2 regions of the Nocardioides sp. F233 genome follow, and region 2 is predicted to be linked to the other one. Evidence: predicted binding sites of a transcription regulator. Region 2 holds the regulator's gene; the other holds the start of a gene.
The links. Region 2 encodes LexA, which represses DNA repair genes until DNA is damaged. Its sites were predicted from a motif close to TCGAACANNTGTTCGA; they were not measured.
Positions count from the first base shown of each region.

Region 1: the regulator LexA is predicted to act here: its motif matches at 10,455-10,470, upstream of ACZYRU_RS25115 (alpha-ketoglutarate-dependent dioxygenase AlkB).

Region 1 covers NZ_JBVASH010000008.1:125,921-141,344, forward strand. The annotation lists gene ACZYRU_RS25045 (arylsulfatase) at 1-202, opposite strand, end outside; gene ACZYRU_RS25050 (MarR family winged helix-turn-helix transcriptional regulator) at 226-666, shown strand; gene ACZYRU_RS25055 (bile acid:sodium symporter family protein) at 672-1,601, opposite strand; gene ACZYRU_RS25060 (chorismate mutase) at 1,875-2,177, opposite strand; gene ACZYRU_RS25065 (TrpB-like pyridoxal phosphate-dependent enzyme) at 2,461-3,819, shown strand; gene ACZYRU_RS25070 (MFS transporter) at 3,875-5,281, opposite strand; gene ACZYRU_RS25075 (PadR family transcriptional regulator) at 5,344-5,835, shown strand; gene ACZYRU_RS25080 (GNAT family N-acetyltransferase) at 5,905-6,381, shown strand; gene ACZYRU_RS25085 (RtcB family protein) at 6,309-7,490, shown strand; gene ACZYRU_RS25090 (HD domain-containing protein) at 7,539-8,156, shown strand; gene ACZYRU_RS25095 (hypothetical protein) at 8,145-8,891, opposite strand; gene ACZYRU_RS25100 (hypothetical protein) at 8,888-9,202, opposite strand; gene ACZYRU_RS25105 (DUF8819 family protein) at 9,297-9,659, shown strand; gene ACZYRU_RS25110 (GntR family transcriptional regulator) at 9,669-10,358, opposite strand; gene ACZYRU_RS25115 (alpha-ketoglutarate-dependent dioxygenase AlkB) at 10,491-11,108, shown strand; gene ACZYRU_RS25120 (VOC family protein) at 11,109-11,507, opposite strand; gene ACZYRU_RS25125 (hypothetical protein) at 11,556-12,302, opposite strand; gene ACZYRU_RS25130 (3'(2'),5'-bisphosphate nucleotidase CysQ) at 12,312-13,103, opposite strand; gene pth (aminoacyl-tRNA hydrolase) at 13,163-13,765, opposite strand; gene ACZYRU_RS25140 (50S ribosomal protein L25/general stress protein Ctc) at 13,861-14,472, opposite strand; gene ACZYRU_RS25145 (MarR family winged helix-turn-helix transcriptional regulator) at 14,693-15,124, opposite strand; gene ACZYRU_RS25150 (maleylpyruvate isomerase family mycothiol-dependent enzyme) at 15,204-15,424, shown strand, end outside.
Region 2 covers NZ_JBVASH010000001.1:1,052,247-1,067,670, forward strand. The annotation lists gene ACZYRU_RS05030 (alkaline phosphatase D family protein) at 1-471, shown strand, start outside; gene hflX (GTPase HflX) at 530-2,023, shown strand; gene ACZYRU_RS05040 (SGNH/GDSL hydrolase family protein) at 2,241-2,933, shown strand; gene ACZYRU_RS05045 (LysR family transcriptional regulator) at 2,905-3,795, opposite strand; gene ACZYRU_RS05050 (alpha/beta fold hydrolase) at 3,876-4,688, shown strand; gene ACZYRU_RS05055 (LLM class flavin-dependent oxidoreductase) at 4,685-5,506, shown strand; gene ACZYRU_RS05060 (ATP-dependent DNA helicase) at 5,567-7,564, shown strand; gene ACZYRU_RS05065 (MXAN_6640 family putative metalloprotease) at 7,603-9,162, opposite strand; gene lexA (transcriptional repressor LexA) at 9,229-9,978, opposite strand; gene ACZYRU_RS05075 (LysM peptidoglycan-binding domain-containing protein) at 10,245-10,631, shown strand; gene ACZYRU_RS05080 (hypothetical protein) at 10,760-11,101, opposite strand; gene nrdR (transcriptional regulator NrdR) at 11,477-11,968, shown strand; gene ACZYRU_RS05090 (vitamin B12-dependent ribonucleotide reductase) at 12,120-15,011, shown strand; gene ACZYRU_RS05095 (M36 family metallopeptidase) at 15,161-15,424, opposite strand, start outside.

The DNA of each region.
Region 1 (15,424 bases), on a different contig from region 2:
GCAGGCCCTGCCCGGCGATCCGGTCGACCGTCGGGGTGTCGATCTCGCCGCCGAAGGTCCCGAGCTGACCGAACCCGATGTCGTCGAGCAGGACGACCAGCACGTTCGGCCTGCCGGCCGGGCGCGGGCGTGGCGGGTGGTACGGCGCGGAGCCGGCCGCCGTACGGGCGATGACGGGTCCGGCCAGGGGGGTCTCGCTCACGCGCTGGCTCCTACGATGCTCGGGTGACGGATTTCGGCGTGCTGCTCAGCCTCGCGGGCGTCGTGTTCGTCGACGCCCTGCACGAGCGGCTGGCCGCAGCGGGGTTCGAGGAGTTCACGGTCCGCAGCGGGTGGGTGCTGCGCACGCTCGGCGACGACGAGCTGAGCCTGCGCGACCTGGCCGAGCGGATGGACCTCAGCAGCCCCGGCACCCTCAAGGCGATCGACCCGATGCTGAGGGCCGGCTACCTCGAGCGCACCGGAACGAGCGACCGGCGGGTGCGTGCGGTCCGGGTCACCGAGCGGGGACGCGCGGCGCTCGCCTGCGCCACCGCCTTCCACGCCGAGTTCGAGGCGGGCCTCGCCGACGCGGTCGGCGCGGACGACGCGGCCGCCACCCGGCGCGGACTGGAGTCGCTGGTCGAGCGCGGCTCGGCGCACCTGCCCCGCGCGCTCACGACGTAGCGAGTTCATCGGACCGGCTCGGCGACGGGCGCGGACCGGCGGCGCCACAGCGTCGACAGGGTCAGGCCCGCGAGCACGTCCCACAGTCCCCAGAAGGCGACCACCAGCGCGACGCCGCCGAGCTGGTCGAAGTAGGCCAGCGCGAGGACCAGGCCCACCGCGGTGTTGCGCACGCCCATCTCGAAGCTCATCGCCCGCACCCCGGCCGGCGGGAGCCGCAGGGACCGGCCCACGGCGTACCCGATGAGCAGGAGGACCGCGTTCTGCGTGATCGCCGGCAACGCGACCTCGCCCAGGTGCTCGACGATCATGCTGCCGCGGCTGGCCAGGCCGGCCACGATGATCAGGAGCAGCACGAGCAGGACCGCGACCTCGACCGGGCGCCGGCACCGCGCCGCGAGGTCGGGGCGCCGCGCAGCCACGACCAGCCCGATCACGAACGGCAGTCCGATGAGCAGCGCCACCTCGACGCCCATCTCGACCGGGTCGAGCCGGATGTCGTGGAGCAGCGCGTCGGCCGCCGGGTGGCGCGCGGCCCAGAACGCGAACGCGACCGGGGTCGCGAGCACGGCCACCACGTTGGAGCAGGTGGTCAGCGCGATCGACAGCGCGACGTCACCCTGCGCGCGGTGGGTCAGCAGGTTGGAGAGGTTGCCCGCGGGGCAGCAGGCGATCAGGAGCATCCCCAGCGCGACCGAGCCGCCGACGTCGAGCGCCCGGCACAGCATCAGGGTGACCGCGGGCAGCACGGCGAACTGCGCCACGAGCCCGACGACCAGCACGAGCGGCCGGCGCAGCACCGCCCGCAGGTCGGACGGCTTGGTGTCGAGGGCGATGCCCAGCAGGAAGACGGCGATCAGCACCTTGATCGCCGACTGCGGCCCCTCGCCGAGCGACAGGCGAAGGGCGTCCAGGTCGGACGCGGCGACGTACATCGGGGCCCTCCTCCGCGATTTCGTTAACCGCAGTTAAGCATACCTGCGCGCCCTTGTAACTAAGGGTTACGTCACGAAAACAGGCACCACAGCACCCGGGTAGCAGCAACAACGCCCGGGGAGATCGCGCATCGATCCACCCACCCCGGGTCGTCCGAACAGACCGAGCCTGCCCAGCGGCGCGGACCGACTACCCGGGCGCAATTGCCACTACCCGGGCGTTGTGACACCGGAATTCGACCTGTAACCCTTAGTTACAAGCCCCGGCGAGCGTCAGTCCTCGTTCTCCTCGGCGAACTGCTCGTGGTTGCGGATGACCTCCGCGATGATCACGTTGAGGATCTTCTCGGCGAAGTGCGGGTCCAGCCCCGAGCTCTCCGCCATCGACCGCAGCCGCGCGATCTGGACCGCCTCGCGAGCGGGATCGGCCGGTGGCATCGCGGCACGCGCCTTGAGGCGACCGACCGCCTCGGTGCACTTGAACCGCTCCGCCAGCAGGTGCACGAGGGCGGCGTCGAGGTTGTCGATGCTCGACCGGAGTCGGTGGAGCTCGGCCCGGGCGTCGTCAGCACTCACACCCCGAATCCTGCCCTACGAGGCGCGGTCGATCGAGGTCAGCGTCCGACAGGCGAGGCACCGGCGTCCGACAGGCGGCACCGCGCAGCTCGCGCAGTAACACGCTGTCCACGCGACTTCCCGGCGGTTGTCAGCAGCAGAGGCCCCGATTTCGGCTGTTTCCCGCGGACAAGCGACAGGTAGACGGGTGGACGGCGTGTTACTGCGGTGCGGACGGCCGGAGCAGCCGCACGGGGCAGGCCTAGGATCCGAGGTCCGAGGACCCGACCCGAGAGGATGCCCCATGAGCGACGACCAGGTGATGTACACCCTCGCGCCGGAAGAGCAGCCGACCCGCTGGTACAACATCGTCGCCGACCTGCCGACGCCTCCCCCGCCGCCGCTGCACCCGGGGACCCACGAGCCGGTCGGACCGGACGACCTGGCGCCGCTGTTCCCGCCGGAGCTGATCGCGCAGGAGGTCACCGCCGAGCGGTACGTCGACATCCCGGAGCCGGTCCTCGACGTCTACCGGCAGTACCGGCCGAGCCCGCTGTACCGCGCCCGCCGCTGGGAGGAGAAGCTCGGTACCAGCGCCCGGATCTACTACAAGTACGAGGGCGTCTCGCCGGCCGGCTCGCACAAGGTCAACACGGCCGTGCCGCAGGTCTACTACAACAAGATCAACGGCATCACCCGCCTGACGACGGAGACCGGCGCCGGCCAGTGGGGCACGGCGCTGTCGTACGCCAGCGCACTGTTCGGCGTGAGCTGCGAGGTGTGGCAGGTCGGGGCGTCGTACGACACCAAGCCGCAGCGCCGCACCCTGATCGAGGTGTTCGGCGGCACGGTGCACCGCTCGCCGAGCAGGCTGACCGAGTCGGGCAAGGCGTTCCCCGACGAGCACCCGGGCTCGCTCGGCATCGCGATCTCCGAGGCGGTCGAGGTCGCGGCGCAGGACCCGGAGGCCAAGTACGCGCTGGGCTCGGTGCTCAACCACGTGCTGCTCCACCAGACGGTCATCGGCGAGGAGGCGCTGCTCCAGCTGGCCAAGGCCGGCGAGACCGGGGCCGACCTGGTCGTCGGCTGCGCCGGCGGCGGCTCGAACTTCGCCGGCCTCGCGTTCCCGTTCCTGCGCGAGAAGCTGGCCGGCAACCAGGCGCCGCGGATCCTCGCGGTCGAGCCGAGCTCGTGCCCGACGCTGACCCGTGGCGAGTACCGCTACGACTTCGGCGACACCGCCGGCCTCACGCCGCTGATGAAGATGCACACGCTCGGCCACGACTTCGTCCCGTCGCCGATCCACGCCGGCGGCCTGCGCTACCACGGCATGGCGCCGCTGGTCTCGCACGCCGTCAACGAGGGCCTGATCGACGCGGCCGCACTGCACCAGAGCGAGTGCTTCGAGGCCGCCGTCGAGTTCGCCCGCACCCAGGGCATCGTCCCGGCGCCCGAGTCGTCGCACGCCCTGGCGCAGGTACGCCGTGAGGCGCTCGCCGCGACCGAGGCCGGCACCTCGCCGGTGATCGTGGTCGGCCTGTCCGGCCATGGTCTGCTCGAGCTCGGCGCCTACGAGAGCTTCCTCAGCGGCAAGCTCGAGGACGACCCGCTGTCGGACGCCGATCTCGCGGAGGCGCTCGCCAACGTGCCGGTGGTCGGCTGACGCACGACACGGACGGCCCGGGAGACGCGACGCGTCTCTCGGGCCGTCCCGCTTCTCAGGCCGCGACGGGCTCGGGCGCCACCGGCAGGCGGCGACGCACCCCCGCCAGGGCAATCGCGGCGGCCAGGGCACCCGCACCCGCGACCCAGGCGATCGCCCAGCCGGTCCCGGACGCGGAACCGTCGGTCGCCGAACGGCTGCGGTACAGCGCATCGGCCGCGGCCAGCGCGACCGCTCCGACGACCTGTCGCCCGAGCAGCAGCGTCCCCATCGCCGCAGCGAGGTCCCGGGGCGCGACGGTCCGCGACAGCGCGATCTGCAGGCCCGACAGCTGCGGCCCCATGCCGAGCCCCAGCACGGCCATGGCCACGAGCGGCACCAGGCCCGAGGACGACGTACCGAGGGCGAGGAAGGCGAGCGCGCCGACCCCCGTCACCGCGCTGGCGGCAAGCAACGGCATACGCAGCGCTCCGCTGCTGACGAGCACCGCTCCGACGTTGACGCCCACGAGCAGCGCGACGAGGAGCGGGTAGACACGGACGCCAGCCCCGGTCGCATCGACCCCGCCGTCGTGCTGGTACCAGCGCGGGACGAGGAGGACGCACGCGTACAGGCCGGTGGTCGCGAAGGCGCCCGCGACCAGCAGCCGGCGCGACGCCGCGTCGGCGAGCAGCCTGAGCGGCACGATCGGCGCCGCAGCGGTGGCCTCGACCCGGAGGAACACGACGATGACCAGGACACCGCACAGGAGCGCGCCACCGGTGGACGGCAGCAGCCAGTCGCCGAGCTGCTGGTGCCGGTTGAGGGCGACCAGGAGCGCGCCGATGCCGACGACGAGGCAGCCGATGCCGGCGAGGTCGACATCGACCCGACGGGACTCGGTGCGCCCGAAGGACGCCGGCAGCGAGCGGACGAGCAGCACCATGGCGACCAGGCCGACGGGGACGTTGACCAGGAACGCCCATCGCCAGCCGACGTGGTCCGTCAGCAGTCCGCCGATCAGCGGACCCGCGACGAAGCTGAGCGCCATGACCGCGGAGATCGCGGCCTGCCCCGCTCCCCTCCTGCTGTCACGGGCGAGCTCGTTGACGACCAGGAAGCTCAGCGCCTCAAGGGCCGCACCCCCGGCCCCCTGGGTGGCACGGCCCGCCACCAGGACGGGCATCGAGCCGGCGCCGGCGCAGATCGCCGAGCCTGCCACGAACAGGCCCATGCCGATCAGCAGCATGTCGCGGCGACCGGTCCGGTCCGAGAGTCGGGTCGCCACGGGCAGCAGCACGGTCGCCGGAACGAGGTAGCAGGTGAAGGCCCAGACATACCAGGACGGACCGCCGAGGTCGCTCACGATCCGCGGCAGGGCGGTGCCGACGATGGTCTGGTCGAGCATGGCGAGCAGGAGCCCGGCGACCACGGCGGCCCAGAGCAGGGCCCGCCGGCGCGGGGCGAGATCAGGTGCATTCACATGTCGAAAATGACATGTCAATTTAGACATGTCAAAACTGACGGCACCAGTAGGCTCAGGTCATGTCGTTGCGCCACGCGATCCTCGGCCTGCTGGCCCGCAAGCCCTCGACGGGCTACGAGCTCTCGGGCATGTTCGACGTCTCGCTGCGCTCGGCCTGGCACGCGCGGCACAGCCAGATCTACCCCGAGCTGGCCCGCCTCGAGGCGGGCGGACTGGTCGAGGTCGTCGACCGCGGCCCTCGCGGCAGCAAGACCTACGCCCTCACCGACGACGGCCGGAGCGAGCTGCGCCGCTGGCTCGTCGACGACGAGCCCGACCGGTCGCAGCGCAACGAGAGCGCCGTGCGGCTGTTCCTCAACCAGCTCCTCGCCCCTGCCGACCGCAGGCAGGTCTTCGCCCGCGACCTCGAGCACGTCGAGGCCGAGACGGCGGCGCTGCTCGACCTGCACGAGCGGATGGACGCCGACGAACCCTTCGCCGCCCAGGTCGACCTGGGCCTGCGGATCAACGAGGTGCTCGCCGCCTGGCTGCGCGAGCAGGCTGAGCGCTGAGGCGGGCACCGCGGCCTGGCCGACTGGTGGTCGCCCGAGGGGACCGCGCAGGCGATCGCCGCCGGTCTGGTGCTCGTGTCCGAGTCGGACGGGCAGGTGAGCGGCGTGGCGACGTACTCGGTCGACGGCGACGTCGTCGACATCTGGAAGCTGTACGTCGTGCCCGTGGCGCAGGGCACGGGCGCCGGGACGGCACTGCTTGCCGCGGTCGTGGCGGGACCCGGCCGTGACGCGAGCGAGATCCGGCTGGCGCACATGGCCGGCAACGAGCGGGCCCGCGCGTTCTACGAGCACCACGGGTTCGTCGAGACCCATCGCACCGCCGACGAGCTGGGCGGCCCGGACAGCGTCTGGATGCGGCTACCGCTGGACAAAATGACGTGCGCAACGCATTTCCGGGCACCTAGCCTCGTGCGCCGGTCCGCACCCGGCGGACCCGGGACACGAGAAGGGCCACGACGCAGGACACCACGATGGACAAGATCACCCCGAAGCTCCTCAGCTGGGCTTCGATCCTCGAGCAGGGCACGCGCGACCAGGCGGTGACGACGGCGACCATGCCGTTCATCCACCCCCACCTCGCGCTGATGCCGGACGCCCACCTGGGCCTGGGTGCGACGGTGGGTTCGGTCATCCCGACCCTCGGCGCGATCATCCCGGCCGCGGTCGGCGTCGACATCGGCTGCGGCATGATCGCCGTGCGCACCCGGTTCACCACCGACCAGCTGCCCGCCGAGCGGCGACCGCTGCGGGAGGCCATCGAGCGGGCGGTCCCGCTCTCGGCCGGCGCCGCCAACCGCACGATCAGCAGGGAGCACACCGAGCGGCGGCTCGCCGAGCTCACGACGCTGGCCGAGCAGGCGGGCTTCGAGCCCGGCCGGTACGTCAAGCAGTGGGACCTGCAGCTGGGCACGCTCGGGTCCGGCAACCACTTCATCGAGGTGACCGTCGACGAGGAGCAGCGGGTCTGGCTGTTCCTGCACTCGGGGTCGCGGGGCGTCGGCAACAAGATCGCGCAGAAGCACATCAAGGTCGCCCGCGACCTCTGCGCGAAGTGGTGGATCGAGCTCCCCGACAAGGACCTCGCGTACCTCGCCGAGGGGACCGACGAGTTCTGGGCCTACATCCGCGAGATGCGGTGGGCGCAGCGCTACGCCCTGCTCAACCGCGAGGAGATGATGGACCGGGTCGTCCGGCAGTTCGCCGAGTGGGTCGGCCTCGGGTCGGCCGACGAGCTCGAGCGCGTCGAGGAGATCAACTGCCACCACAACTACACCGAGCAGGAGCGCCACTTCGGCAAGGACGTGTGGCTGTCGCGGAAGGGCGCGATCAACGCGGAGCAGGGCCGGCCCGGCCTGATCCCGGGATCGATGGGGACGGCGTCGTACGTCGTCAGCGGACGCGGCAACCCGGTCGCGCTCAACTCGGCGCCGCACGGCGCGGGCCGGGAGTACTCCCGGTCGAAGGCCCGCCGGACCTTCACCCGTGAGCAGCTGCGGGAGGCGATGGCGGGCATCGATTACCGCGACACCGACGCGTTCATCGACGAGATCCCGGCGGCCTACAAGGACATCGACCGGGTGATGGCCGACGCGGCCGACCTCGTCGAGGTCCGGCACGTGCTGCGCCAGATCGTGAACGTGAAGGGCGACTGAGGGACCCCAGCGGTGACAGCGGCCGGGGCAGTCGGTTTGAATACCGGGATGGAGGACGACCATCCCAAGGTGACCGACCTGCCCTGGCCGTTGACCGGTGCCGACGCCCTGCGCGACGAGCTGCTGGCGGCCTACGGCGACCCGAGCCGCGGGCACCACGGCACCCGCCACCTCGCCGAGGTGCTGCAGCGGCTCGACGAGCTCGCTGCCGCCGGGGTGGCGTACGACCGCACGCCGGTGCTGCTCGCTGCGTGGTTCCACGACGCGGTGTACGACGGCGAGCGGGACGCCGAGGAGCGCTCGGCTGCCTGGGCCGAGGACACGCTGCCTGCCCACGCCGACGAGGCGACCGTCGCCGAGGTGGCCCGGCTGGTGCGCCTCACCGAGCACCACCGCCCGGAGCCCGACGACGCCAACGGGTGCGCGCTCTCGGACGCCGACCTGTCCATCCTCGCCGCGGCGCAGGAGCGCTACGACGAGTACGTCGCCGCGGTCCGCTCGGAGTACGCCCACCTCGACGACGACGTGTTCGCCGCCGGCCGGGCCGAGGTGCTGCGGGCACTGACCGACACCCCTGCCCTGTTCCGGACCGCCCACGGGCGCAGCGAGTGGGAGCAGACCGCGCGGGCCAACGTCGCGCGCGAGCTCGCCCGGCTACCTGCCTAGCGCTTCCCGGGCGACGTCGGCGACCCGCCTGAGCTCAGCCAGCCGGTCGCGCTGCTCGTCGACCCGGTCGATCACCTCCTCCTTCATCGTGAGGAGCCGGTCGACGATGGCCACCAGCCGGCGGGCGTCCTCGACGAGGTCGGTGACGGCGTCCAGTCCGTGCAACGCCACCTCCGCCCCGAAGACCGCCCAGCCGGTCGGCCCCGCGACCCGGGCGAGCAGCCGGGTCATCAGCCGGGTGCCCTTCTCGACCAGCTCCACGACGAGCTCCTCGACCTCGACGGCCAGCCGCTCGGCGAACCGGGCGACCTCCTCGAACACCGGGACCGCGACAGTCAGCAGCTCGCCGGCGCCGCGTGCGGCCGCAGCGTGCCGCCCCAGGCGGTGCAGGTACGACGCCGCGGCCTCGCCCTCCCAGCACGGGCCGACCGCGAGCGCCAGCCGGGCGGTGGAGGCGGCGTAGCGGGTCAGCGCGGCGTCGACGTACCCGATCGCGGTGGCGTTCTGCCTGATCCGGCGGTAGTCGCCGGTCAGCGGCAGCACGACCAGCTCCTGCAGGCTCTCCTCGGGCAGTCGGCGCAGCCCGCAGCCGAGGTCGTTGAGGACGTCGATGCCCGTGTTGACCGTGTCGCGGATGCGGTCGAAGGTGCGGTCCAACGCCCGGAACTCCGCGTCGTGACGCAGCCGCTCGGGTCCGAGGGCGGGCTCCGGCAGCACCAGTGGCTCGGCGGTCATCCCGCCACCACCGGCACCAGGCCGGCCACGCCGTCGTCGACCGCCCGCAGGTCCAGGCGGGTCAACGCGACGCCGTGCCGCAGGTCGCCCCAGTCGTCGAGCGCGAGGACGCGCAGGTCGCCGAAGCCCTCGGCCAGCAGGTCCATCAGCTCGGCCAGCGGACGCAGCAGGCACAGCGGGCTGGGCGCGAAGCCGGCCCGCTGGCAGACCCAGCGCCCGGCGTACGACGTCAGCTGGGCGACCTGCCCCGCGAGCTCGGCCATCTCGTCGTCGAGCCGGTCCAGGTCGCCCCACACGGCGGACAGGGTCATGGCGGTCCCCTCTCGGTGGCTCCCGCGGGTCGGGAGCGGTGCCGGCTGCAATGCCCCGGACCGCCCCGTCACCAAACCCGCGCACAATGGACCTGTGGACGACAGCGTGATCTTCCGGGCCCGAGCGCAGGTGCTGGCCGACCTGCAGGCCCGCGCCCTCGGTACGCCGGACTCCGTGACCCTGCTCGAGGACGCCTGCTCCGAGCGCCGGTGGTGGCTGCAGCAGTGGCCCGAGGGCGCGCCGTTCATCGCCGGTCTGGTGGCCCAGGACGTGCAGGACGGGCTCGCCGACCGGTTCGGCCGGCAGGCGCGCGAGGGTCTGTGGCCGCGGTGCACCGCCTGCGACGACGCGCCGGTGCACGCGCTGCACATCGAGCCCGACCTCGGCGGCCCCGCCCCGACCTGGGTCTGCGAGGAGTCCGGGATCGAGGTCGCGCCGCTCGGCGGACTCTCCTGATCGGCGGGCTCAGCCGCGCAGCAGCAGGCTGACCGCGTGGTGGTCGCCGCGGTAGACCGTGCGCGAGACCTCGACCACGACCTCCTCCGCACACGCCCGGCGGTCGAGCCGCAGCACCGGCGCTCCGCTCCGCACCTCGAGCAGCGCAGCCTCCTCCGAGCCGGCCGCGCACGCGGCGAGCACGTCCTCGGACCAGGTGGGGCGCAGGCCGCGGTCGCCGAGGTCGTCGTACAGGCTGCTGGGCAGGGCATCGACCAGGCCCGGGACCCGCCGCTCGACGAGGTAGGTCTCCGACAGGCAGACCGGCCGGCCGTCGGCCATCCTCAGCCGCCGCCAGCGCACCAGGGGCGAGCCCGGGGCGACCTGCAGCGCGGTCGCGAGCCCGTCGCCGGCGGCGACCCGCTCGGCGACCAGGGTGCGTGCCTCGGCGACCATGCCACGGCGGGCCATCTCCTCGGTGAAGCCGATGACACCGGTCGCCGTACGACGGGGCGCGGCGACGAACGTGCCCCGACCGGGCACCCGTTCCAGCACTCCTTCGCCGACCAGCGCGTCCAGCGCCTGGCGCACCGTCATCCGGGCGACCCCGAAGCGGTCGACCAGGTCCCGCTCGGAGGGCGCGGCGGTGCCGGGTGCGCTGCCGGCGACCAGGCCCCGGACGTACTCACGGATGGTCACGTGCTTGAGCGAGCGGCTCATCGACCCCCCTTGGTGCTGGCGCGCTGCGCGCCTGAGACTAGGGATCTCCGTGGCGCGCCGTCCCCGGAACGCACGGAATTTTGCCGAGCGCGCCATGCGAACACCTGTTCGATCCGGGGGTATCCTCGGTCCATGACGGTGGACTTCCAGACCAGTCTGTTCGACGCCGCGGCGAGCGAGGTCACCACCGAGCGCCGCGTGCTCAGCGCGGGCGCCTGGGTCGACGTCGCGCGCGACTGGTTGCCCGACGCCGACGAGGTCTTCGCAACCCTGGTCCGCGACGTGCCGTGGCGCGCGGAGCGGCGGGCGATGTACGACCGGGTGGTCGACGTACCCCGACTCGTCTTCACCTACATGATCGGCGACGAGCTCCCCCACCCGGCGCTCACCGCCGCCCGGGAGCGGCTGACACAGCGGTACGCCGCCGAGCTGGGCGAGCCGTTCCGCACCGCCGGCTGCTGCTACTACCGCGACGGGCGCGACAGCGTCGCGTGGCACGGCGACACCATCGGGCGCGGCTCCACCGACGACACCATGGTCGCGATCGTCTCGGTCGGCGACCCGCGCCGGCTGCACCTGCGCCCGCGTGACCCCGAGCGCCGCGACGAGGCGTTCGCGGTCGAGATGGGCCACGGCGACCTGGTGGTCATGGGCGGCTCCTGCCAGCGGACCTGGGAGCACGCCGTGCCCAAGGTCGCCTCGGCCGGACCACGGATCTCCGTGCAGTTCCGGCCGCTCAACGTGTTCTGATCACGCGGAACTGTCGAGCTCGCCCTGCGAGCGGACCACGCAGAACTCGTTGCCCTCCGGGTCGGCGAAGGTGACCCAGCCGCTGCCGGGGCCGTGGATGCCGCGGTGGTCGGCGACCTGCACGGCGCCGTACGCCAGCAGGCGCTCGATCTCCTCGTCGCGGGTTCCCGTGCGCGGGCGCAGGTCGAAGTGCACCCGGTTCTTGCCGACCTTGCGGTCGGGGACCTCGATGAACAGCACCTGGTGGCCGGTGTCGGGGTCGATGATCATGCACTCCTCGTGCCCCGGCAGGTTGGGGTCGCCGGGGAGGTCGGTGTAGCCGAGGACCGGCTTCCACCACTCCGAGAGCTCGTAGGCGTTGGCGCAGTCGACGGTGGTGTGCGAGATGTACGACGTCACGCGCCCACCCTTGCCGGGGAACCGGCGCCCGGGCAACCGGTTTCGGCGTCAGGGGGTCGTCGTCGCCGACGGACTGGGTGTCGCGGAGGGCGCCGGGGTCGGGGTGACCGTCTCGGTCACGGTGGCCGTCTCGGTCGGCGTCGGGGCCTCCGTCGGCGTGGCCGGGGTGGTGGGCTCCGTCGGGGCAGCGGTGCTGGTGGGGTCGGTCGGCGTGGGCGTCGGCGTCGGCGTCTCCTCGGCCGGCAGCTCCTGCTTCTTGTCCTGGCCCTTGCTGCCGCCGTCGCCGAGCACCCCGCCGATCGAGGTCCGGTCCTTGCCGTCGGTGCCGCCGGTGATCGTCGAGACGCTCTTGCCGGCGATCAGCTCGATGGCGCTGATCACCACCAGCGTGAGGACGAAGACGACGGCCGCGAGCATCGCGAGCCGCTTCCACGGCAGTGCGGCCCAGCGACGGCCGAGCGCGGCGACCGGGTCGATCGCCTCGTCGTCCCCGGCCTCGACGAGCTCCGGCTCGACGACCTCGGAGGCCTCGACGTGGCGGTGCGCCCGGGCCGCGTCGCGCTGCAACGCCGCGGCCTGCACCTCGGCCACCCGCCGGCGGCTGGACTCGATGCCCTGCTTGTACAGCGCGGTGCTGACCGTCGCGATGACGCTGCCGAGGGCGGCGCCGATCAGGGTGCCGGCGGCGCCGAGCGTGGAGAGCAGGACGGCGACCGTGACGGCCGCGCCCGCGCCGGCGAAGGTCGCGGGCCAGTCGATCCGCGTCCTGCGCTCCTCGGTGCCTTCGTCAGCCATGCCGAGACGTCAGTCGGTGCCGTTGGCCTTGATGAAGGCGAGGATCTGCTCGGAGAGCTCGGGGCGGCACACGATCACGTCGGGCAGGTAGACGTCGGCCTGGTTGTAGACCAGCTCGCTGCCGTCGACGCGCGAGGTGAACAGGCCCGCGGAGCGCGCGACCGCGACCGGCGCGGCGGAGTCCCACTCGTACTGGCCGCCCGCGTGCACGTAGGCGTCCGCCACGTCGCGCACGACCGACATCATCTTCACGCCGGCCGAGCCCATCGGGACCAGCTCGGCATCGAGCTCCTTCGCCAGCGCCTCGACGAAGGCCGGCGGGCGGGTGCGCGAGACCGCGATCCGCGGCCGCTGCGAGGTGCGGGCCGGGACGACCGGCGGGGTGCCGGTGTTGAAGGTCTCGCCCAGTGCGGGCTGCGCGACGGCGCCGGCGATCAGCCGGCCGTCCTGCCAGAGGGCGACGTGCACGGCCCAGTCGTCGCGCGGCGGCTCGGAGAACTCGCGGGTGCCGTCGAGCGGGTCGACGATCCAGACCTTGGCCGCGGTGAGCCGGGCGTCCTTGTCTGCCGCGCTCTCCAGCGCCTCCTCGGAGAGGACCGCGTCGTCGGGGCGGTACGTCGCCAGCAGGTCCATGAGCAGCACGTGGGCGGCGCGGTCGCCGGCGTCCTTGAGCTCCTTGCCCTCCAGGCCCTCCGTGCGCACCTCGAGCAGACGGCGGCCGGCCTCCTCGGCCAGCCAGGCAGCGAGGCGGTGGTCGTCGGCGACGACCTCGGGAGCGGGGGTTCCGGGCTCGAAAGTCACGCGGTCAGCGTAGTGGGCCGGTCGAAGCCGGGCGCAGTCGTGCCGCTGGGCAGGACACGTCAGGAATTGAACCGCGACTGGGTCTTCTCGAGGCCGTCGGCGATGAGCGACTCGACGGCGTCGGCCGCGGAGTCGATCTGGAACGGCAGCTCCTTGCGCTCCACGGTGCCGTAGTTGGAGAGCACGAAGTCGGCGACCTCCTGGCGACCCGGCGGGCGACCGATGCCGGCCCGGACCCGGTAGAAGTCGCCGGTGCCCAGCGAGGAGCGCATCGACTTGAGGCCGTTGTGGCCGTTGTCGCCGCCGCCCACCTTGATGCGCAGCGTGCCGAAGTCGATGTCGAGCTCGTCGTGGATCGCAATGACCCGGTCGGCGGGGACCTTGTAGAAGGTCGCGAGCGCCTTGACGGGGCCGCCCGACTCGTTCATGTACGAGCGGGACTTGGCCAGCACCACCCGGGGGCTGGCGACACCGGGGGCGCCGAGCCGGCCCTCGACGACGTCGGCGCGGCCGGTCTTGTGGGCGCGGAAGCCGCTGCCCATCCGGCGGGCGAGCTCGTCGACCACCAGGTAGCCGATGTTGTGCCGGTGCCCGGCGTACGACGGGCCGGGGTTGCCGAGCCCGACGACGAGCCAGACGTCGGCGCTGGTCGCGTCAGCCACGAAGGTCTCCTCGTCGGGTGCGGCGGTGCTCCCCGGCGCGGACGTCCGCGCCGGGGAGATCAGTCGGCCCAGGAACCACCTGAGCCGGCTGGTGATCACTCGCTGTCGCCGGCCCCAGCAGCCTCGGCGGCAGCCTCGGCGGCCTCCTCGGCGGTGGGCTCAGCAGCGGCCTGCTCGGTGACGTTGACGACGAGGGTCTCGGCGTCGGTCAGCAGGGTGACGCCCGACGGCAGCGCGATCTGGCCGGCGTGGATCTGGGTGCCGGCCTCGGCGCCCTCGATGCTGACCTCGAACTGCTCGGGGATGTGGGTGGCCTCGGCCTCGACCTGGACGGTCGCGTTCTCGGTGACGACCAGGGTGCCGTTGGCGGCGTCGCCGACGAGGTGCACCGGGACGTCGACGGTGACCTTCTCGCCACGCTTCACGGCGACGAAGTCGACGTGCTCGAGGACGCGGCGGACCGGGTCGACCTGGACCTGCTTGGTGAGGGCGAGCTGCGACTGGCCGTCGAACTCGAGCTCGAGGACGGCGTTGGCGCCACCGTGCTTGATCGCCATCATCGTGTCGTGGCCCGGGAGGGTCAGGTGGACCGGCTCGTTGCCGTGGCCGTAGACGACGGCGGGGATCTTGTTGTCGCGGCGGATGCGGCGGGCGGCGCCCTTGCCGAACTCGGTGCGGACCTCGGCCTGGATCTTCTCGGTGCTCATGGGGATCTCCTGATCGTCGCGTGGTGGTGGCGGCTGCTCGGAGACGAGAAACGCCGCGCTTCCCTCACCCGGTGACCGGCAGGGCGCGCGGCGTCATGAAAGACGAACCGGCCCAGTCGATCACGGAGTCACAGAAGCGGGAGCTCCCTCGCCGAGGCAACCGGAGAAGACTACTCGCGGAAGCAGGGACTGGCGAAATCGTCGCCGCCATCACTGCCCGTCACAGGTACGGGTCGGTGATCTCGCGCAGGTCGCTCAGCGCCGCCCGGAGTGCCGCCATCCGCTCGGCGCCCAGGTGTCGCGTCCACTCGCGTGCGATCGCCCGTTCCTCGCGGCGCGCGACCCGCTGCACGTCGCGCCCGCGCGGCGCGATCACCACGAGCCGGGCCCGGGCATCGGCGGGGTCCGGTACCCGCTCGACGTACGCCGCTCGCTCGAGCTGGTCGACCAGCACGCTCGCGCTCTGCTTGGTGATCCGCGCCTGCTCGGCCAGCTCGGTCACCCGGATCCCCTCGTCGCTCAGCCGGGCGGCGACCCGGCCCATGGCCGGCGTGATGTCGCTGAAGCCGGCGGCAGCGACGGCGTCGGAGACCCGCTGCTCGACGTACCGCGCACCGATGAACATCAGCAGCGCCGGGTGCGGCTCGGACATCGCGGCCTCCACGGGTCTTGACGAAGTGGTCAGTCAGGCTGACCATATCAGTCAGGGAGACTGACCAATGGGAGTCGACATGGACAAGGCCACGACCTGGGCGCACATCCACGCCGAGCGCGCCGCGCTCGCCGCCACGCTGGCCGACCTCGACCTTGCAGACTGGGCGCACGACACGCTCTGCCCCGGCTGGACCGTCCACGACGTCGCGGCCCACGTCATCTCCACCCCGCAGATCGGCTGGGCCCAGATGCCCGGGATGACCGTGCGCAACCTCGGCCGCGGCTACAACGCGATGAT
Region 2 (15,424 bases):
GCGCCGACCAACCGGATCACCGACCTCGACGGCTACGCCAACAAGGACGGCGGCCGCCCGCTCGGCCGCGAGCCAGAGCTGGCACGGATCCTGTCGGCCATCAAGCGCCACGGCGTCCGCAACGTCATCTGGCTCACGGGCGACGTCCACTACACCGCCGCCTACCGCTACACCCCCGACAAGGCGGCCTTCACCGACTTCGACCCGTTCTGGGAGTTCATCTCCGGTCCGGTCGCCTCCTCGCCGTTCTGGCTCAAGGACGACGAGCTCGACCAGACCTTCGGCCCCGAGGTCGTCTTCTCCCAGGGCGAGGCCGAGGTCGGCAAGCTCGACGTCGCTCCCCGGCCCACCAACCAGTACTTCGGCCAGCTCGACCTCGCCGCGTCCGGCGTCCTCACCGTGCGGTTGCACGACGGCGCGGGCAGCGTGCTGTGGGAGCGGGCGCTCGAGCCGGAGCAGGTCGCCCGGTGACCACCGCGAGGTAATCGGGAAGCATCTCTGCAGTCTCGTCGTTACGCTGGATACGCCTATGACGAACCGTGCTGAAGACTTCTCCCTCGACGCCGCGCTGCGTGCGACCGAGGGCTGGGACGACCCCGACACCGAATTCGACGACTTCGAGTCCGGCTACGCCGACGAGCCCGATCCCGAGGACCTGACGACCGGCGACCTCGACCTGGTCGAGCGCCACGAGCTGCGCCGCGTTGCCGGCCTGCGCACCGAGCTCGAGGACATCACCGAGGTCGAGTACCGCCAGCTCCGCCTGGAGCGTGTGGTCCTCGTCGGGGTGTGGACCGGCGGTGCCATCTCCGAGATCGAGAACGCGATGGCCGAGCTCGCGCTGCTCGCCGAGACCGCGGGCTCCGAGGTGCTCGACGCGATCTACCAGCGCCGCCAGTCGCCCGACCCGGCGACGTACATCGGTCGCGGCAAGGTCGACGCCCTGCGCGAGATCGTGCAGGCGACCGGTGCCGACACCGTCATCTGCGACGGCGAGCTCGCGCCCTCCCAGCTGCGCAACCTGGAGGACCGGGTCAAGGTCAAGGTCGTCGACCGGACCGCCCTGATCCTCGACATCTTCGCCCAGCACGCGAAGTCGAAGGAGGGCCAGGCCCAGGTCGAGCTCGCGCAGCTCAGCTACATGAAGCAGCGGCTGCGTGGTTGGGGTGGCAACCTCTCCCGCCAGGCCGGTGGCCGGGTCGGCGCCGACGGTGGCGGCATCGGTGGTCGTGGTCCCGGTGAGACCAAGATCGAGACCGACCGCCGCCGCATCAACGACAAGATCGCCAAGCTGCGCCGCGACCTCAAGGTGATGAAGGGGACCCGCGACACCAAGCGCCAGGAGCGGCGCCGCAACGCGATCCCCTCCGTCGCGATCGCCGGCTACACCAACGCCGGCAAGTCCTCGCTGCTCAACCGCCTCACCGGCGCCGGCGTCCTCGTCGAGGACGCCCTGTTCGCCACGCTCGACCCGACCACCCGTCGTACGGCGACCGCGGACGGCCGTGTCTACACGATGAGCGACACCGTCGGCTTCGTCCGGCACCTCCCGCACCAGCTGGTCGAGGCCTTCCGCTCGACCCTGGAGGAGGTCGCCGACGCCGACCTGATCGTCCACGTCGTCGACGGCTCGCACCCCGACCCCGAGGGCCAGCTGGCCGCGGTGCGCGAGGTGCTCGCCGAGATCGGCGCGACCGAGGTCCCCGAGCTGGTCGTCGTCAACAAGATCGACGCCGCCGACCCCGTCGTCGTCGACCGGGTGCTGCGCCGCGAGCCCCACTCCGTCGCGGTCTCCGCCCGCACCGGCGAGGGCATCGCCGCGGCCGTCGCGGCCGTCGAGGCCGAGCTCCCGCGACCGCGCGTCGAGTTCACCGCACTGGTGCCCTACGCGCGCGGCGACCTCATCGACCGCATCCACAAGGACGGCGAGATCGGCACGCTCGAGCACACCGCCGACGGCACCCGGGTCACCGGCCGCGCCACGGAGGCGCTCGCCGGCGAGCTGGCGGCGTACGCCGTCTGACCGGTATCCCGGGGGACGCCGGAGTCATCCGATCGGCTACCCGAAGGTGGCCGGAGCGCCGACGTACGACGGCCGGCGGCCGGGCACGATGGAGGCATGTCCTCGCGCCTGCTCCTCGCCTCTGCCTGAGGTCGGGTTTCCTCGTCGTACCCGGCAATTCGGTTCCGATTTCCCGAATTCGGCAACCTGATTGCCGGGTACGACGGATGATCCCGGCGTGACTCGGCACCGACTCCTGCTCGGGCTGCTCGCGATCGTCCTCGCCATGGCGGCGAGCACGACGCTGCTGGCCCGCGCCGGCGCGCGCCCGGACCCGTGCGCGACGAAGGGGGAGCGGGCCCAGGAGAGGGGAGCGTTGGTGACCGGATCGGGTGCGCGGGTGCTGGTGATCGGCGACTCCTACTCCGTGGGCGCGGGTGTCCGTCCCGACCAGTCGTGGCCCGTGCGGCTGCCCGGCCGGGTCCGGGTCGACGGCTTCTCCGGGAGTGGCTTCACCCGAGGCGCCAGCCCGTGTGGCGATGTCTCCTACGCCACCCGTGCCGCGCGCGACCGGCTCGCCGGCGTCGACCTGGTCGTGGTCGAGGGCGGGCTCAACGACGCCGACCAGCCGCTGGCCGACCTGGACGCCGGGTACGGCCGGCTGATGCGCTCCCTGGGCGACCGCCCGGTACTGGTCGTCGGACCGCCGGCCGTCCCGCTCCTGCCGTACGACGACGTCGCGGCCGTCGACGCCCGGCTGGCCGAGCTGACGGCGAGCCACGGGACGCCGTACCTCTCGATGCTGGACACGACGCTGACCTTCCAACCCGACCGGCTGCACCCCGACGCCGCAGGCCACCGGGTGTTCGGCGACCGCGTCGCCGAGCGGGTCCGGGTGTTGCTCACCCAGCGCAGCCGCCCGCGTCCCTGACCTCCTGCGCGATCCGGGCCGCCAGCTCCACCACCTCCGCGGCGAGGGGCGAGAGGCTGCCGCGGGAGAGCGCGAAGACCCGACGCGGCGGAAGTGCGGGCGCGAGCGGGTGGAGCACGACGCCCCTCGGCCGCTCCGGCCAGCCGAGCGAGAGCACCGGCATCACCGCGCAGCCCAGTCCGGCCCGGACCATCGAGGTGACCGCCTGGTTGTCGGCGGTGCGGAACACGACGTTCGGCACGATGCCACGCGCGGCGAGGTGGTCCTCGACCTCGCGCTGGTCGCAGATCGGCGGCAGCGCCACCACGGACGCCTCGTGCAGCAGGTCCAGCGCCACCGGTCCGTCGGGGAAGGAGCCCGGCGGTGCGACGAGGACGTGCTCGTCCTCGAGGAGCAGCGTGCTGTCGACGTCGTCGGGGCCGGGGCGGTCGAAGAAGAGGACGTCGAGCTCGCCGAGATCGGGCACGGCGGCCTCGTCCTCGACCAGCCGGATGTCGCAGCCGGGATGGGCGTCCCGCAGCTGCTGCACCACCGGCGGCAGCAGCACGTTGGTCACCGTCTGGAAGGTGCCGATGTCGACCCGCCCGTCGCCGGCGTGGAAGCGCGCGACCGACTCCTCGGCCTCGCCCACGGCCCCGAGCACCTCGCGTGCGGAGGTGACCACCACCCGCCCGAGCGGCGTCAGGCGTACGGGGCGCGGGCCACCGGGCCGGTCGAACACCGCGCCGCCGACCGACCTCTCGAGGGCCGCGACCTGCTGGCTCAGCGTGGACTGCGTGTAGCCCAGGCGTTGGGCGGCGCGGGCGAAGGTGCCCTCGACCGCGATGGCGTCGAGGGCCCGGAGGTGGCGCAGCTCGTACATGGCGATGATCGTAAGCAGCGATCATGACTATCGGAAAGCATCGCTTTTCACGATGCTGCCGCGAGCCTAGCGTCGCTGGCATGACCGAGACCGCACACGACTGCAACGGCATCACCCTCGTCGCCGAGACCTTCGGGGACCCGGCCGCCCCGGCCGTCCTCCTCGTCCACGGCGCCTGCGCCTCGATGCTGTGGTGGGAGGACGAGCTGTGCCGCCGGATCGCCGCCGCCGGCCGGTACGTCATCCGGTACGACCAGCGCGACACCGGCCGCTCCACCAGCTTCCCGGCAGGCGAGCCCGGCTACGGCCTGCGCGACCTGGCCGCCGACGCCGTCGCCCTGCTCGACGCCCTCGGGGTCGACCGGGCCCACGTCGTCGGCCGCTCGATGTCCGGCGGCGTCGTCCTCGTCCTCGGCGTCGACCACCCCGACCGGGTCCGGTCGCTCACCCTGGTCAGCACCACCACCGGCGAGCTGCCGATGGGCTCCCTCGACGTCCCGCCCGACCCCGACCCGGACGACCCGGCCGCCGTCGTCGAGTACCTCGTCGAGGCGTTCCGGGCGTACGCCGGCGGCTCACCTCACTTCGACGAGGACGCGACCCGGGCGCTCGCCACCGCCGACGTCGCGCGCACGCGGGACCTGCGGGCCACCCTGGTCAACCACGTCGCGATGGACTTCGACGGTCCCCGCGGCGGCGGGTTCGCGGACCTGCGGGTCCCGACCCTCGTCGTCCAGGGCGAGCTCGACCCGGTGTTCCCGCCCGCCCACGGCGAGGCGCTGCGCGACACGATCCCCGGCGCCCGGCTGGTCGTGCTGCCCGGGTCCGGTCACGACGTCCTCGTGCCCGCCTGGGACCGGTTCGTCGCCGAGCTCGTGGAGCACACGTCATGAGCTCGCTGCGGTCGGCGATCTGGGTGCCGCTGTTCGACGACCTCGCCGACCCGGCGGCCGTCGTACGGCTGGCGGTGGCGGCCGAGGAGCACGGCTGGGACGGCTTCTTCGTCTGGGACCACCTGCGCTGGCGCGAGCCCGTGCGGGCGGTCGCCGACCCGTGGACGACGCTCGCCGCCGTCGCGGCGGCGACCTCGAGCCTGCGGCTCGGCCCGATGGTCACCCCGCTCTCGCGCCGTCGGCCGCAGGTCGTGGCCCGCCAGACCGCCACGCTCGACCGCCTCAGCGACGGCCGGCTGGTCCTCGGTGCCGGCCTCGGCAGTGACCGGTTCGGCGAGGAGTTCTCGCGCTTCGGTGAGGAGGTCGACGACCGCCGCCGGGCCGTCCTGCTCGACGACGCCCTCGCCGTCCTGCGGCAGGCGTGGAGCGGCGAGGAGGTCCACCACCGCGGCCCGGGCGGCACGATCGACGGCGTCCGCTTCCTCCCGCGGCCGGTCCACGGCACGGTCCCGGTCTGGACGGCCGGATTCCCCGGCAACCGTCGCCCGCTCGTCCGCGCCGCCCGCCACGACGGGTTCGTCCCGGTCAACCTCGAGCACCCCGACCAGCTGGCCGGGGCGGTCGACCGGATCCGGGGGCTGCGGGTGGAGGCCGGCACCGCCGGGACGCCGTACGACGTCGCAGTGGCGCTCCCCGCCTCGGCCGACCTGGCCGCATTCGAGGCGGCCGGTGCGACCTGGTGGCTGGCCGACGTCGACCCGCACGGCATCACCGTCGACGAGGTGCTCGGGGTGGTCCGCGACGGTCCGTTCCGCTGAACGCGGGGGAGCTGTGGAGGGGCGCGCGGGAACGTCGGCGCCACCCTCTAGGGTTTCCCGGTGACCACCACCGCTGCCGACCGGACCTCGCCGGTCCGCGACCTGCTCGCGACGGCGGTGGCCGCGCTCGGCGGCCAGGAGCGAGAGGGCCAGGTCGCGATGGCCGAGGCCGTGGCCGATGCGTTCGGCGACAAGGAGCACCTCCTCGTCCAGGCCGGCACCGGCACGGGAAAGTCTCTCGGCTACCTCGTCCCCGCCCTGCTCCACGACCAGCGCGTCGTCATCGCCACCGCGACCCTCGCGCTGCAGCACCAGCTGGTCGAGCGCGACCTGCCGCGCCTGGTGAAGGCCGTCGGCACGGTCCCGGGCGTCGACGCGTCGTACGCCGTGCTCAAGGGGCGCTCCAACTACGCCTGCCTGCACCGCGTGCGCGAGGGTGCGCCGGACGACCAGGGCCAGCTGATCCAGGCCGAGGACGCCATGGGCGCGATGGGCCGCAAGGTCCTGGAGCTGCGCAGCTGGGCCGAGAAGGCCGCCGAGGACCGCAAGACGGGGGAGCGCGACGACGCCCCGCGGCACACCGACAAGGAGTGGCGCCAGGTCAGCGTCACCGCCCGGGAGTGCGTCGGCGCCAGCAAGTGCCCCTTCGGCGAGGAGTGCTTCGCCGAGCGCGCCAAGGAGAAGGCGCAGAAGTCGCACCTCATCGTCACCAACCACTCGCTGCTCGCGATCGACGCGGTCGAGGGGATCCCGATGATCCCGGAGTACGACGCCGTCGTGATCGACGAGGCCCACGAGCTCGCCGCCCGGGTCACCCAGGCCGCCACCGACGAGCTGTGGGCCGCCGAGGTCGAGCGGGCCGCCCGGCGCAGCATCCGCCACGTCGAGGGGGAGGAGGCCGAGGACCTCGCCGACGCCGCCGACGCGCTGCGCGCCGCGATCACCGACGCCCCGGCCGGGCGCTTCGAGCAGGTCCCCGAGGCGCTCGCCGACGCGCTGGTGCTGGTCCGCGACGCCGCCCGCGCCTGCGTCGGCGCCTTCCCCAAGGCCGAGTCCGGCAGCGACCCCGACGCCGCGATGACCCAGGCCAAGGGCATGGTCCAGGAGGTCCTCACCACCGCCGAGCGGATGGCCGCCAGCTCCGAGGCCGACGTGCTCTGGCGCACCGAGGGCACCGACCGGATCCCGCCGATGCTCTGCGTCGCGCCGCTCCAGGTCTGGGCCCAGATGCGCGACAAGCTGCTCTCCGACAACACCGTCGTGCTCACCTCGGCCACGCTGATGCTCGGCGGCGACTTCGCGACCGTCGCCGGCTCGGTCGGGCTCAAGCCGTCCGAGCGGGTCGCGCCCGAGGCGCCGCGCAAGGACTGGCCCGACGACGCCCAGCCGTGGCGCGGGCTCGACGTCGGCAGCCCGTTCGACTACGCCAAGCAGGGCATCCTGTACGTCGCCCGCCATCTGCCCCCGCCCGGTCGCGACGGCCTCGGCCCGGCCCAGCTCGACGAGATCACCGAGCTGGTCGACCAGGCCGACGGCCGCACCCTCGGACTGTTCTCCAGCCGCCGGGCCGCGGAGGCTGCCGCCGAGCACGTCCGCAAGACGCTGCCCCACCTCACCACCCTCGCCCAGGGCGAGGCCCAGCTGCCCGAGCTCGCTCGCCAGTTCGTCGAGGACCCGCACACCTGCCTGTTCGGCACCCTCGGCCTGTGGCAGGGTCTCGACGTCCCCGGCGACACCTGCCAGCTGGTGATCATCGACCGGATCCCGTTCCCGCGCCCCGACGACCCGCTGATGAGCGCACGCCAGAAGGCCGCCGACCAGGCGGGCGGCAACGGCTTCATGCAGGTCGCCGCGACGCACGCCGCGCTCCTGCTCGCGCAGGGGGCCGGGCGCCTGATCCGTACGACGAGCGACCGTGGCGTGGTCGCCGTACTCGATCCTCGGCTGGCGACCGCCCGCTACGGCTCGTTCCTCAAGGCCAGCCTGCCGCCGATGTGGACCACGAACGACCCGAAGGTCGTGCGTCAGGCCCTCGGCCGCCTCAGCGGCCGGGCCTGACCCACGACCTTCGTCGGGGCCAGCCTGGATCAGCCGGTTCAGCGCGCGGTCGCGCTGACCTTCGCGGTCGAGTCCTTCTTGCCGGCGTTGGCGAAGGTGATCTCGATCCACTGCACCTTCTTGCCGAACTGGTAGCGCTTGGTCTTGTCGCCCTTGCGGTTGATCCTGACCAGCTTGGTGACCGGCGCCTGGCCCTTCTTCTTGATGGTGACCAGGACGTAGCCGCCCTTCGTGCGCTTCGGGCCGTCCACGTGGACGCGCAGGTGGGCCTTGCCGCGGAACTTCGACTTGAAGCGGATGGTCCGCGAGGCGAGGTGCTTGAGCTCGACCGAGTCGGAGACCGACCGGCGCGCGGGCGACAGCTTCACGCCGCGCCACAGCTTGGCCCGCGGATAGGCGCCGCCCTCGGAGTAGTTCAGGGCCGGGCGCCGGTTGGCCTCGGCGAACCGCCCGAACTGGGTGCGCAGGTCGGTGCCGCGCGCGGCGAGGGCGGCGCTGATCGCCTGCCGCGAGGTGGCCGACCCGGCAGCCAGGTCCCAGATGTCTCGCACGATGACGGGCATGCCGCCGGAGTCCGCAGGGAAGTGCTCGCTGAGGTACCTGAAGAAGATCCACGCGCCGTACGGGGCCAGGCCCCTGCGGTGGTCCAGCGGCTGCGCGGGCTGACCGAGCGGACCGCCCTTGAGGTACTGGCGGTTGTCGTTGATGTCCGGGTAGACCTCGTCCTCGGCCCAGGTCGCGGTCGCCTCGAGCAGCCAGCTGTCCTCGTTGACGTCGTAGGCGAACTGCACCGCGTGGAAGTACTCGTGGGCCGCGGTCACCTGCAGGTTGCCCAGCGGGCCGGGCACCGCGCCGAACTCGGCGTAGTCGTTGTCGAGGACGCAGTACGCCGCGGCGGTCACGTGGCCCGCGACCCGCTGGTCGGTCGTGCAGTAGCCGTAGAGGCCGCGCTTGCCGAGGTCGGCGAGGTAGACGTCGAACTCGTTGCCGTCGCTGACCGGCGTCCGGTAGCCCGCGGCGACGTACCGGTTGGCGACGTTCTTCATCACGTCGAGCACGATGGCCGGGTAGTTGACCGGCGCGAGCGGAGGTGCGTCCGATCCGGTGCTGGGCGAGTAGGCGCCCTGGACGTAGTGCACGCAGATCCCGCTGCCGCACAGCGGCGCCGCCTCGGGCGCGGTGTAGCAGGGCAGACCCGATCCCGGCGTGCACTCGATGCCGCCGGAGCCCGGGGGCGGGCGGTAGCCGGTGCCGGGCCGCGCGAGCAGCTGCGCCGCGTCGTCCTGCAGGTTGGTCGGCAGGTCGTCGCGGGTGAGCGCGAGGTCGCGCAGCGCCATGGTCAGGTCGGCACCGGTCGTGGTGTCGGTCGGCGCGGCGCTCGGAGCCGTGTCGACGATGTCCTGCACGGTCTCGAGGGCCTGCTCCGCGGTCGCCTGGGCGACAGTGTCGTCGATGTCGACGGGGACCGCGGTGCCGGCCGGTGCGGCCGGATAGGTGTCGTCCGCCCCGGCGACGCCGCCGAGGACGGACACCGTCAGCAAGGCAGCGAGGAGCGTGGACAGCAGCCCGATGAGGGGGAAGTGGCTGCGACGAGGCATCAGGACCGGCCTTTGGTATGGCGACAGGACAAGCAGACCCTATGTCACCGGCCGGTCAGGCAAACCTCACACCCGCCGCAGCACCGCCGTCACCTTGCCGAGGATGGTCGCGTTGGTGCCGTCGATCGGTTCGAACGCCGGGTTGTGGGGGAGCAGCCAGACCTTGCCGTCCTTGCGCTGGAAGGTCTTGACCGTCGCCTCGCCGTCGATCATCGCCGCGACGATCTCGCCGTTCTCGGCGGTCGGCTGCTGCCGGATCACGACGTAGTCGCCGTTGCAGATCGCGGCCTCGATCATCGACTCGCCGCTGACCTCGAGCAGGAACAGCTGGCCGTCGCCGACGAGCTGGCGCGGCAGCGGGAAGACGTCCTCGATCCGCTCCTCGGCGAGGATCGGGCCACCGGCCGCGATCCGGCCGACGACCGGCACGTTGGCGGGTGCCGGTGCGGCGTCGCCGATCCCGGTCTCGTCGTACGTCGTCTCCTCGGCACTCCCCATCGCCCGGCGCGCCGCCATCACCTCGGGCAGGAACACCTCGAGGGCGCGCGGCCGGTTGGGGTCGCGCTTGAGGAAGCCCTTCTCCTCGAGGGTGCGCAGCTGGTGGGCGACGCTGGAGGTGCTGGTGAGGCCGACCGCCTGGCCGATCTCGCGCATGCTCGGCGGGTAGCCCCGCTTCTCGATGCTGTCCTTGATGTGGGCCAGGACCCGCTGCTGGCGCGGGGTCAGGCCGGTCGCGTCGGCCGGTCCGTCGGGCAGCTCGGTGACACTGCTCGCCTTGCGGTCGCCCTTGCGCTCCGTGCCCTTGCGCTCAGTCATCGATCGCCCTCCAGATCAGCTCGGGTGGTGTGGTCCGGATCGACCGGGCCCGTGTGACGACGCTAACCGAACCTGGCCACCTGTTTCAAACATCTGTTCGAACCGCGTGTCGCGACACGCCGGTCGAACGAACTTTCGAACGGTGCTGGAAATCTTCGAACACCTGATCTAATCTCGTACACATGTTCGATCGAACGCCTGATCGAACACCTTCCGTCGGACCCCCTGGATACAACAGGTCCCGTCCACTTCCCCCGGAGGTTTCCATGAGCACCATCACCGTCGCGCCCCGCGTCACCGCTGTCCGCCGTACGTCGACTGCCCGCCCCGTTGCGGCCCGTCCCAGCGCCCGGGGCCAGGTCCGGCTGACCCGGCGCGGCCGCGCGGTCGTCTTCCTGCTGGCCCTGGCCGCCGTCGCCCTCGCGGCGATCTGGCTGGCCGCCGCCTCGGCCGCGACGCGCGAGGACGGCGGTGCGCCGCAGGTCCAGCTGGTGACGGTCGGCCCCGGTGACACGCTGTGGGACATCGCGAGCGACGCTGCCGCGACCTCGGGCGACGACGTGCGCGACATGATGCAGACCATCCAGCAGCTCAACACGCTCGACGGCAGCATGGTCTACGTCGGCCAGGAGCTGCGGGTTCCGACGCACTAGTCGCACCAGATGACTTCTTCGCTGCCTCGACCCCAGCGGAGATCGGGCCTGTACTGGCCTGGGGAAGACGAAGGGCGGGATCCGACCGAACCGGATCCCGCCCTTCGCGCGTCGTCGGGGCTGCGAGCTCAGCGAGCCGCGCGCTTGCCGCCCTTGGGGGCGGCCGGGTCCTTCTTGGGGCGGGGCTCGTGGTGGTGCGAGCTCATGCCCAGGGCGCGGGAGAGGCGGATGGCCAGCATGAAGGTGAGGAAGAGGCAGAGCATGGCGCCCAGCGAGGCGACGGCCATGAAGGCCCAGGCGCTGCCCTTGCCGTCGTGGCGTGCGGTCGCGCCGAAGTCGATGGCGGCGACGACGAGGTACCCCCAGGCCACGATGGACGCGGTCCCGCCGGCGGCGCTCAGCAGGAGGGCGGGCCGGAATTTCGCCTTCGCCCGATCGCCAGCCCGCTTGCCACCCGTCACGGCGGTCATTGTTCCTGATGGGTGGGTGGAATGCTCAGCCAACGCGCCCTCCACTGCTTCCGGGCGGCGTCGGCGGCCCGTCGTACCGCGGCGAAACGCCGGTCGGGGAGGGGTCGCGAAGCCGCCTTTGTGGCGGTGACCTGCGCAAACTCCGCCCGAGCCGGACCCCGGTCGAACTCGTCGTGACCCGCGCTTGCATCACTGGTGGCCGGGGCGTACGGTTACCACTACATCTAGTAGTTACAACGATGTAGTTCTCCACATCTAGTCCACAGGGCGACCCTCCGTCACCCACAGGACCGGAGCGGAAACCCACAGTTCGCCCCACCTTTTCCACAGGCGGGGGAGTTGTCCACAGGTCGTAGCCTCGAGAGGAGGGGACCCATGCACTGTCCGTACTGCAAGCACCATGACACCAAGGTCCTCGACTCCCGCGTCTCCGACGACGGCTGCTCGATCCGGCGCCGCCGGGTCTGCCAGGCGCCGAGCTGTGAGAAGCGGTTCACGACCGTCGAGGCCATGCAGCTGACCGTGCTCAAGCGCTCCGGCGCGACCGAGCCGTTCACCCGCGAGAAGGCCGTCGCCGGCGTCCGCAAGGCCTGCAAGGGTCGCCCGGTGGACGAGGACGACCTGGCCCGGCTGGGTCAGGAGGTCGAGGACCAGCTCCGGCTGGCCGGCAGCCCCGAGATCGCCGCCCACGAGGTGGGCCTGGCGATCCTGCCGCCGCTGCGTCGTCTCGACGAGGTCGCCTACCTCCGCTTCGCCTCCGTCTACCGCGGCTTCGACTCGGCCGCCGACTTCGAGAACGAGATCTCCCTGATGCGGGCCGAGCGCCAGCTGCTGTCCGAGGGAGCCCAGCCCGCCTCGACGGGCTGACCACAGACGCCCGGCAGGTAGTGGGGAAGCTGCCTGCCGGGCCACCTTCCCCTTTCCCCATTCGCACCGCCCCGTTTGTGCAGGAGCCGCGCTGCTCCTGCTGTCCGCCGACGCCCCGCCGAAACCGCCGACAGAGGAGACCAGGAGAGCCATGACCGAGACGGCCCGCAGCCAGACGCCCAGCGAGACGGCCCGCTACACCAAGAAGGGACTGAAGATCCAGCGGATCTTCAGCACCGAGGGTGTGCACCCGTACGACGAGATCACCTGGGAGCGGCGCGACGTCGTCCAGACCAACTGGAAGACCGGCGAGACCGTCTTCGAGCAGCTCGGTGTCGAGTTCCCCGACTTCTGGTCGCTCAACGCCTCCACCATCGTCACCACCAAGTACTTCCGCGGCGCCGTCGGCACGCCGGAGCGGGAGCGCGGTCTCAAGCAGCTGATCGACCGGGTCGTGTCGACGTACGTCAAGGCGGGTCGGGAGCACGGCTACTTCGCGAGCGCGGCGGACGCGGACGTCTTCGAGCACGAGCTGACCTGGCTGCTGGCCAACCAGTACTTCTCCTTCAACTCCCCGGTCTGGTTCAACGTCGGCACGACCGCTCCCCAGCAGGTCTCCGCGTGCTTCATCCTCTCGGTGGACGACTCGATGGACTCGATCCTCAACTGGTACAAGGAGGAGGGCTTCATCTTCAAGGGCGGCTCCGGTGCCGGTCTGAACCTCTCCCGGATCCGCTCCTCCAAGGAGCTCCTCAGCAGCGGCGGCACCGCGTCCGGCCCGGTCTCCTTCATGCGTGGCGCCGACGCCTCGGCCGGCACCATCAAGTCGGGCGGCGCGACGCGTCGTGCGGCCAAGATGGTCGTCCTCGACGTCGACCACCCCGACATCGAGGAGTTCGTCGAGACCAAGTGGCGCGAGGAGGACAAGATCCGCGCCCTGCGTGACGCCGGCTACGACATGGACCTCGGCGGCAAGGACATCACCTCGGTCCAGTACCAGAACGCCAACAACTCGGTCCGCGTCAACGACGAGTTCATGCGCGCCGTCGAGAACGGTGGCGAGTTCGGCCTGCGCTCGCGGATGACCGGCGAGGTCATCGAGACCGTCGACGCCCGCAGCCTGTTCCGCAAGATCAGCGAGGCCGCCTGGGCCTGCGCCGACCCGGGCCTGCAGTACGACGACACGATCAACGACTGGCACACCAACCCCGAGACCGGCCGGATCACCGCGTCCAACCCGTGCTCGGAGTACATGTCGCTCGACAACTCCTCGTGCAACCTCGCCTCGCTCAACCTGCTCAAGTTCCTGCGCGAGGACGACACCTTCGACGCCCCGATGTTCGCCAAGGCCGTCGAGCTGATCATCACCGCGATGGACATCTCGATCTGCTTCGCCGACTTCCCGACCGAGCCGATCGGCCAGACCACCCGCGACTACCGCCAGCTCGGCATCGGGTACGCCAACCTCGGTGCCCTCCTCATGGCGATGGGCCTCGGCTACGACTCCGAGGGCGGTCGCGCGATGGCGGCCACGGTGACGTCGCTGATGACCGGTACGTCGTACCGCCGCTCGGCCGAGCTCGCCGCGATCGTCGGCCCCTACAACGGCTACGCCCGCAACTCCGAGGCCCACCAGCGCGTGATGCGCAAGCACCAGGCCGCCAACGACGACGTGCGCACCCTGCACATCGCCGACGCCGAGGTCCACAAGCTGGCCACCGAGGAGTGGGCGAAGGTCGTCGACCTCGGCAAGTCCAACGGCTTCCGCAACGCGCAGGCCTCGGTCCTCGCGCCCACCGGCACCATCGGCTTCATGATGGACTGCGACACCACCGGCATCGAGCCCGACTTCTCCCTGGTGAAGTTCAAGAAGCTCGTCGGCGGCGGCTCGCTGCAGATCGTCAACCAGACCATCCCGCGTGCGCTGAAGAAGCTCGGCTACGACGAGGAGAAGATCGAGGCGATCGTCGCCTACATCGGCGAGCACGGCCACGTCGTCGACGCCCCCGGCCTCAAGCCGGAGCACTACGAGGTCTTCGACACCGCGATGGGTGAGCGCTCGCTCAAGCCCATGGGCCACGTCCTGATGATGGCCGCCTGCCAGCCGTTCCTCTCCGGCGCCATCTCCAAGACGGTCAACCTGCCCGAGTCGGCCTCCATCGAGGACATCGAGCAGATCTACCTCGAGTCCTGGAAGCTCGGCCTCAAGGCCACCGCGATCTACCGCGACAACTGCAAGGTCGGCCAGCCCCTGGCCGACGGTGGCGGCAAGGCCAAGAAGGACGCCGCCGCTGCCGACGCCGCGGAGACCAAGGTCGTGGAGAAGGTCGTCGAGAAGGTCGTCTACGCCCCGACCCGCAAGCGCCTCCCGAAGTCCCGCCAGGCCCGCACCACCTCCTTCTCGGTGGCCGGCGCCGAGGGCTACATGACCTCGGGTGCCCACGACGACAACGAGCTCGGCGAGATCTTCCTCAAGCTCGGCAAGCAGGGCTCGACCCTCGCCGGCGTGATGGACGCCTTCTCGATCGCCGTCTCGATCGGCCTCCAGTACGGCGTCCCGCTCGAGACCTACGTCTCGAAGTTCACCAACCTGCGCTTCGAGCCCGCCGGCCTCACCGACGACCCCGACGTCCGCATGGCCCAGTCGATCATGGACTACGTCTTCCGCCGCCTGGCGCTCGACTACCTGTCCTTCGACGAGCGCTCCGCCCTCGGCATCTACTCCGCCGACGAGCGCCAGCGCCACCTCGAGACCGGCTCCTACGAGCCCGTCGAGGAGACCGGCAACGCCTCCGAGCTCGTCGAGACCGCCCCCGCCGCCAAGACCGCCCCGGTCGAGGCCGAGGTCATCGAGGTCACCGACGAGGACCCCCTCGCCGGCGCCCCCGAGGTCAAGGTCGCCAAGACCACCGCCGAGCTCCTCGAGCAGATCACCGGCCACGCCGTCGACTCGCCGCTGTGCATGACGTGCGGCACGAAGATGCGCCCGGCTGGGTCCTGCTACGTGTGTGAGGGTTGCGGCAGCACCTCGGGCTGCAGCTGACCAGAGGTCGTCGAGTAGCCCGAGCCGCTAGGCGAGGGCGTATCGAGACGCAGGCGACGTACGACGGCCCGGTTCCACTTCGGAGGAGCCGGGCCGTCTGCGTTGCGTCGAAGCTCTGGTCTCAGCTCCTGGCGCTGGGGTCTGAGTCGTCAGTGGCTGATCGTGATGCCGCGGGCGGCGAAGGCGGCCTCGATGACGCCCGCAGCAGCGGCGCCGTCACGGGTGAGCGCCTTGTCGTAGATCGCGGTCGCGGCGGCGTCGAAGGACGTGTCCGGCGCGAAGTCGAACTGGGCGTCGATGACGGTGGTGTCGAAGTCGCGCGAGGTCAGCCCGAGCGACTCGTATCCCGCCCGGGCGTCCCAGAGCGCGCCGCTCCAGATCTGGCCGTCGAAGTGCACCTCGCCCTTGCGGTC